Linked DNA regions of Pyrococcus horikoshii OT3. Each later gene encodes a partner of the first gene's protein in a complex. Links are inferred from orthologs where the notes say so. Each region holds a gene or a part of one and is shown on either strand. Other genes may lie near its edges.

What was found. Proteins that work in one complex are often made in the same cells at the same time.
Region 2: the proteins of rnhB (region 1) and PH_RS03110 are in contact, whole or in part, in a crystal structure (PDB 3P83), measured with the Archaeoglobus fulgidus proteins. The link is inferred for Pyrococcus horikoshii OT3 from one-to-one orthologs. Residues at the interface, in WP_010878125.1 of Archaeoglobus fulgidus: Ala74, Ile178, Ala179, Ile183, Arg190, Ser195, Asn196, Leu197, Arg198, Gln199, Lys200, Thr201, Leu202, Asp203, Phe205; in WP_010877842.1 of Archaeoglobus fulgidus: Val39, Ala42, Asn43, Val44, Ala45, Met46, Leu125, Asp168, Ser194, Asn218, Tyr219, Pro220, Ile237, Leu238, Ala239, Pro240, Arg241, Ile242, Glu243, Ser244.

Annotation. Positions count from the first base shown.
Region 1 is NC_000961.1:1,455,239-1,458,966, forward strand. The notes cover bases 446-3,444. They hold rnhB (ribonuclease HII), read right to left. Parts: upstream 2,277-3,444; coding sequence 1,614-2,276; downstream 446-1,613. Other genes in these bases: PH_RS07785 (hypothetical protein), read left to right, coding at 446-1,640; PH_RS07795 (metal ABC transporter permease), read right to left, coding at 2,273-3,103; PH_RS07800 (metal ABC transporter ATP-binding protein), read right to left, coding at 3,104-3,444. In the rest of the region: glp (molybdopterin molybdotransferase MoeA), read left to right, coding at 1-150; more of PH_RS07785, read left to right, coding at 219-445; more of PH_RS07800, read right to left, coding at 3,445-3,728. UniProt on the Methanocaldococcus jannaschii protein: Endonuclease that specifically degrades the RNA of RNA-DNA hybrids.
Region 2 is NC_000961.1:593,123-596,809, reverse strand. Bases 349-3,306 are described here. They hold PH_RS03110 (DNA polymerase sliding clamp), read right to left. Parts: upstream 2,224-3,306; coding sequence 1,474-2,223; downstream 349-1,473. Other genes in these bases: PH_RS03095 (haloacid dehalogenase), read left to right, coding at 2,789-3,306; PH_RS03100 (transcription factor S), read right to left, coding at 2,374-2,706; PH_RS03105 (hypothetical protein), read right to left, coding at 2,201-2,392; PH_RS03115 (Gins 15 protein), read right to left, coding at 885-1,442; PH_RS03120 (MFS transporter), read left to right, coding at 349-895. In the rest of the region: more of PH_RS03120, read left to right, coding at 1-348; more of PH_RS03095, read left to right, coding at 3,307-3,439; PH_RS03090 (endonuclease V), read left to right, coding at 3,399-3,687.

The sequences.
Region 1 (3,728 bases):
ATCTATTATGAAAACGGGATAGCGAGAGTTATCAAGAAAAAGGGAAGTGGAATACTTTCATCCCTTCTGGCTAGCAATGCATACTTAGAGATCCCAGAGGACAGCGAAGGTTATAGGAGGGGTGAAGAAGTTTGGATTACTCTATATTAAAAAGGGAGTGGAAGAAGATTTTCTCCATTTTATACCTATCGATCCTGGTAATTGCTCCATCCTATTACATGATTAAAGAAGCTAGACTCAACGATTATATGGGGGATGAGGTCTGGTACGTTCCTGCAACAAGAAACATGCTTAACATGCTCGGGATAAGAACGCACTATATTGATAATAATTCCACCGGCGTTAATATATTTTTGAAGGAGCCCCTTTATGTTGGGAAGGTCGTTATTAACATTTATGGAATTAAAATAGAGAAGTCTGTAAGGGAGTATCCCAAGATCCCAGAATTGGTTAGAAAGCTAGGAATTAACATTGAGTATTTACCCTTTAACTATACAAAAAATGAAAGTTATTGGGAAAATCTAAAGCTAAAAATATGGGAGATAGCAGAAAGAAATGGGTTTTTAGAGTATGAAACATATTCAAAATTTCCCGGTGTTTATTATGTAATCCCAGTAGAAAATTATGAAAGGTTTATGAAAGAACTGAGCAACTTTAGCGACATCGTTGTAGTTCCCGGCTATAAATATCCCGATGAAGAAAATATTCACAAGTACCTAAACACCGAACACCCTTTTTTGGGGAAAGATCTTATCGCCTTAGGGATGCTAGCAAATGATAAGCCTCTTTACTGGAGGCTCCCAGGAATAATTGAACATGCATTGATAGTTTTAATAGTTGCCTTCGTATCCTACAAGATAGCAAGAAGCTACCTTGCTACTTTAATATCAGCGACGTTTGTAGCTCTAGATCCCTTGCTCTTTGCTACGGGAATAGTTGCAATGCTAGACATTCACGTTGCCTTCTTTGTTGCCCTCTTCATGCTATTCCTAACGATAAGGAGGCTTAGAATAAGTGGAATTTCCTTAGGACTTGCAGCGGCGACAAAGCTCAGTGGAGCATTTGTATTTCCAATACTCTGGGCCAAGATACTTAAAGAAGAGGACCTCAAGGAGTTCATAATTTCTGGAGTAGTACTTCCGGTAATTGCGTTTCTAGTTCCGGAGATTCCAATAATAAAAGCGATCGGCTTTATACCTTGGCTTGAGGAATTTATGGGAAGCTTTTCCTGGCATCTCAGCTTTAAAGGGGAGCATCCCGCTGAAGCTCCATTCTGGCTATGGTTCATATCCCTCAAACCCTTCCCATTTCACTTTAATCCAGACGTTTACGCTGTAACGGATCCTATACTCATGATATCCATGATAGCATTCATATTTGCAGTACCGTATGTTTCGCTTAGGAGAAAGGGATTAGGAGAGATATTCTGGATGTTCTGGTCGATAATAGGATTCTTTGCCTTACAGTACATTTTAGGAGGAAAAACACAATTCATATTCTACGCAACTCCGCTCGTCCCACCAGGAGCAGTTGCATTGGGTGTTATTAGCTATGAGATAATAAAATGGGAATATTTCGAGAGGTCAGTAAAAATTTACATGAACTACCTAAGATCACTTAAGGAATTTATCAAGCGTTAGCTGATTTTTTCTAAACCTTTCCTCTATCTTCCTAGCGGTTTCCCAAGTTCTCCTAACTATTGGAGGAAAGTCACCATATTGTTTGTAATATTCTTCAAGCCACTCCTTAGTTCTCGGATCACTCGGATAGCCAGAACCAAATTCCCCATACTTTTGCTTTAGCTTCTCTATCTCTCTATCCCTAGTGACCTTTGCAATTATTGATGCTGCCGATACTATCTCATACTTTGCATCGGCTTTATGCTCGGCGATAACCGTGGCTTCATATTTCAACCCAGCCTTTATTAGACTAGCAAACCTCTTAGGATCTACATCGGCAGAGTCCACATATATCTTCTGCGGCTTGATCCTTAAAGAATTCAAGGCTACAACGAATTTCTCAGCTTCTAGTTCATTCATAGAATGATGCCTCTCATCTATTTCCTTGGGGGTAACGAGAAGAACATAATAATCGTCTAGGATATCTATTAATTTGCTAAATAGTTTTTCACGTTGCCCAGGAGTTAATTGTTTGGAGTCTTTAACCCCAATGTCACGTAACCTCTCAATATTTTTCTCATCTATAACGGCTACTCCAATTACTAACGGGCCAATTACCGGCCCCCTCCCCGCTTCATCAACTCCAGCAACCTTCATATTATTTTCCTCCTGAGGGCAAGTACTCCATATATTGTTCCCAGGAATATTGTAGCTAATCCACTTGGGGGAATATTAAAGTAGTAACCTAAAAAAGTCGATGATACTTGAATCGCCAAGGTTAATCCCAAACTTATACCAACGAACTCTCTAATTCCCCTTGATATGGTTAAAGCTATGGCCCCAGGTAAAACAGCTAAGACTTGGAGGGTGATTAATCCTACGGTCTTAACGATCAACCCTCCTACAGCACCAACCAGGAAGTAGAGTAGCATTAAGTAGAGCCTTACATTTCCACCGTGACTCTCTAACCCCTCAGGGTCGAAGCTCAAGTAAAGGAAGTCCCTATAGAAGATTACCATTATTGTAAATACTAAAAAACCCCCAATAACCAGGAGAGTCAGATCGTCGAAAGTAATTAAGAAAATCTCACCCGTTAAGTAGCTTACTATGCTTTCGGAGAGGGCGAAGTATGGCCTAGAGGCCATAACTTTATACAGAATACCAAACCCTAAAACCGTCAAACCAGCTATTATTCCCGCCATCGTCCCAACGGCCGTATCGGAGGAATAACCCCTAATCTCCATCTCAGCTATTCCAATGACCACTATTATGGCAATTAAGAGAGATATCCAGAATATTAAAGAGAGGTCACCCATGATTAATCCTAGAATCATTCCTAAAACAGCACCAAATAATAAAGCATGGAACGTGGCATGGGTGAGGAAGGCTACTCCTTTAACGTTAATTAGAGGACTAAGTAACCCTAATAGTGTACTCACCATTAAGCTAGCTAACAGGGCCCTAAGGAGATACTCCTCAATCATCTACCTCACCATTAAATGCACATCTCCTATTATACAATACAGCTTCTTTCCAACTCTAACTGTCTTCGAAGCGGGCCCATAAACCTTCCCTATTATCTCATCCCTCAACACTTCGTCAGGAGTCCCAAAAGCTACAAGCTTCTTATTGATTAGCATTACCTTATCCCCAATCTCCGCCAATGGGTTGATATCATGGGTTGTTATTATCATGCTTATTCCAAATTTTTCTTTTATTCTAGATAGCACCGACGTTACTTCAAGTCTCGCCTTTGGATCCAATGCAGAAAGAGGTTCATCTAGTAAAAGGAGCTCTGGCTCCGACATTAAGGCTCTGGCAATTATAACCCTTTGTTTCTGCCCCCCACTAAGCTCTCTAAATGACCTACTAGATAGATCTTTTAATCCCAAGAATTCGAGTACTTTAATTCCTTTTTTAATGACCTCCCTGGGAACATTAAAGTGAACAATTCCCCTTTTATAGATAGCACCCATTGCCACAACGTCAAGAACGCTCAGAGGCACCCTTGAGTTTATGGAGAATGTTTGAGGTACATAGGCAACCCTATCCTTAACCTCGAGCGGCGATTTACCAAATACCTTTAAATATCCCTTGTATTCAGTATGA
Region 2 (3,687 bases), 860 kb from region 1 along the record:
AACACCGATCCTCCTTCTATCCCTAAGAGGTACCCAAGGGGCATTAGGAGCTTCCTTCGCACCAGCGCATTCAGCATTGATATCGGAACTTTCTACTAGGGTAGGTTCAATGTTTGGCTTCTTTAATTTCGTGGAGAATATGGGGTTCATGGTAGGGAATTTCCTGGGTGGGTATATAGTGAAAAAGGTGGGAATAAAAAGTGCATTTTTGGCAACCTCCATAGTTTCTCTGGTCTCAATATTGTTCTTGACCCAAGTAAAGGAGAGAGAAAGGAAAAAGAAGAATATTGGTAGTTTTCTTCCAATTAGAGAGGGTAGAGAGTCCGAAAAAGTTGAAATGAAGAGTTCAGCATTTAAAATGTTAATGAAGGGGGAACTTGGAGCGTTCTATCTCTCAGTTTTACTGGCGATGATTGCCTCAGGAGAAGTTTATGCAACCGTTCCAGTGTATTTTCAAGAGAAGTTCGGAGAGGAATTTGTTGGGTTTTTACTTGGAATAGATTCCCTGGCAGCGGCCCTAGGATCACTTCTAATTGGAAGGCTAATAGATAAATACGGAGAAAAGGTATTTTACAAGCTGGCAATTCTTGGATATATATTAACGTTCATAGGTTATGCTTGGGCTACCACTATCATCATTATGGCCCTAGTGTCATTGCTATCGGGAGTGAAATGGGCCATGATTACCAGTTCTGCATCGACTTACGTTGCAAGAAGAGTACCACACAGGGAAAGAGGTCAGGGTATGGGACTTTTAAACACGATGATGACTCTGGGATGGGTGATAGGTCCTTTAATTGGAGGGTTAATAGCAGATAATTTCGGATTCTCAGTAATGCTTTATTCTACAACCCTACCATTAATAGTGAGCTTTCTACTCGCCTTCAAATCCTAATCGTTATTTTTTCGGCCACCTCACGCTTGACCAAAACATTCCCAATAGATCTTGGTAGGGTAACAAGATCCCCGGCCTTAAAGGGGCCATATTCGTTAAGGTTCTCATCAATGATCCTGGGGATATCTGATTTTAAGAGGTACAACTCTAAAAAGCCAGAAGGTGTCTTTGATTCTACTTTTTCTTCCTTTACCTCTACCTCTGTTGTCTCAATTGAAATAGGTTCTCCATTAATAAAGGCCGATAGTACGGCAAATATCTTTTTCTCGTCGCCAACCAAATTCTTCGGCACGCCCTCAAAGGCCATATCTACAATCTTATGCAGTCTGATCTTTAAGATCTCTCGAGCTATGCTTTGAACAAGCGAAAGTTGGGCTAGATATAATCTTTTTTCTATATCCTCTCCCCTTTCTTCATACCTCTCAGCATTTAGTTCCAAGGCCTTCCTAAAGCTAGCCAAATCTCTGTAAAATTCCTCATCTATCTCAGTTAGCTCCTCAGAAGATAATTCCCTCTCGAGAAGACGTCTCAGAACCTCAATATCCATTTGAATCCCCATAAAAAATTATGAAGAAGTATCACTCCTCAACCCTTGGGGCTAGCAGGAACGTTAACCTACCTTCATCCCTAATATAGTACTCCATCTGCATCGGCATTTCATTCCCGAATCTCATTGTCACTTCATCGGCCTTTCCTATTCCCTTTACCATATCCGCTAGATAACTAACCCCATAAGCGCTCTTTGTCTCCTCTTGAACTTCTATATCAAGTAACCCCTCATCCTCCAGGGTTAACTTAACTTCAACTTCCTGGGTTTCTCCTTCCGCTCTCATGATAAACTCATTTTCCTTAGCCATGAACTTTATGCTATCGCTTACTAAGGAAGCATCTTTAACTGCTTCCTTAAGCACTTCGCCCAGAACGACAACCTTTGCTGTATACGGGAGATCAGGTAATTCCACTTCGATCTCTTCAACGTCGATTAGGGGTAATCTAAAGGTTCTAGTAGCAGTCCCTTGGAGGCTTATTTCTAGGAAGTTCTCTTCTCCTTTTCTCAAGATAAGCGTATCCTTGGCCTTACCTCTCTTAAGAACTTTCTTTAGGTGATCCATATTGACACCTATCGTCTCTTCCCCATCCACCTCATACTTACTGAATATGCTCGAAGGTAAGTTAAGGTCAATTAAAACTACTCTACTCGGATCCATAGCCCTCATTGATATTCCTTCTTCTGTTACCTTAAAGGCCGCTTCATCTATAAGCCTGCTGGCCGTCTCTATGAGCTGGGCAAATTCCTTTGCACCCTCAAAGACTATTTCGAATGGCATCTTTTTGCACCTCCTTTAGGATATTAAGCATAAGCCTAACTCTCTCTTTCCCTCTTAGTAAATAAGTTTTTCCATTGTTAACCTCAGGAATCCTTCTATAGGCTTCATCAAGTTCCTTTAAAGCTTTCTCCGCTAACTTAATAAGAACTTTTACTCGTAGCTCCTCCATACGTAGCCACACCTTTTGCACTTATAGAATATCGTTGAGGGTTCATCCCCGGCCCTAGTCTGAACCTCCCAATACCAGGCTTCATGATAGCCGCATTTCGGACAGGTAACTTTTGCAGTTGGTAACGTTGAAAAGTCTTGTTCTATCACTATAACTCCCTCATCGGGCTTATGCTTAATCTCCTCAGTTCTTCTATAGGCTTTAGCATCCTCAGGATTAATGGGTTCCTCGTAACCACACTTCCTACACACGAAAACTCCTCTCTTCTTATCCGGAATCATTATACTCCCGCACCTAGGGCAGAACTTTACCATTTTCTCACCCCCCGTTTAGCCAAAGTTAAGGTAACCTAATTTAAAATAAAAACTTTACCTAAAAATAGGGAGGGGGAAGGAGATGAAGATAAATGAGGTTATAGCAAGAATTAAGGAGGTACTCGATGAAAAAGACGCTATTAGGGAAGAAGCTCTTCAAATCACGAGAGAAATAGTCAGACTTAGTGGCGATGCTATAAAGGCTATGCATAGGGAAGATATGGAGCTAGCTAGGGAAAGACTTGAAAAAGCTTCATTACTAATAGAGGAACTTAAGAAAAAGCTCAAAGAGCATGAAGACCTTTATTATTCAGGATACGTTCAAACTGCTAACCAGGAATTCGTCGAAGCAACACTCCTTTACAGGTATTTGACCAACAAGGATTTCCCAAGCTTTGAAGAACTTGGAGTTCCACCCCAGGACTACATATTGGGAATCGGAGATTTCATCGGAGAGTTAAGAAGGCATTTTTTAATAAACCTCATGCAAGGAAAGCTAGATGTTGCTGAAGATATATACAAATTTATGGAAAATGTGTATGAAGAGCTAATGACACTTGAATATCCAAAAGGACTAGTTAATATAAGACAAAAACAAGATCAAGCTAGATATATCCTTGAAAAAACATTAGAAGATTTAACAAGGGCAAAGATAAACAGAAGTGTTGAGGAGAAGATAGAGGGGTTCCTAAATGTTAGAGAGGATAGCAAATATTCAGAAAAAACTGAGTAAAAGTATAGTCGAAAGGAAGATAAATGAGGTTAGAAAAGTTGCAGCAGTGGACGTTTCATACAAGGAAGAAAAGGCAAGAGCAGCATTAGTTATAACGACGTTTCCAGAGGGAGAAGTCCTGAAAACTAAAGTTATTGAAACAACGGTATCTTTTCCATATATCCCCACCTTCTTCTTTCTAAGGGAGACCAAACCTATACTTATAGCAACAAAAGGAGAGACATTCGATGTTCTTATAGTTGAGGGGC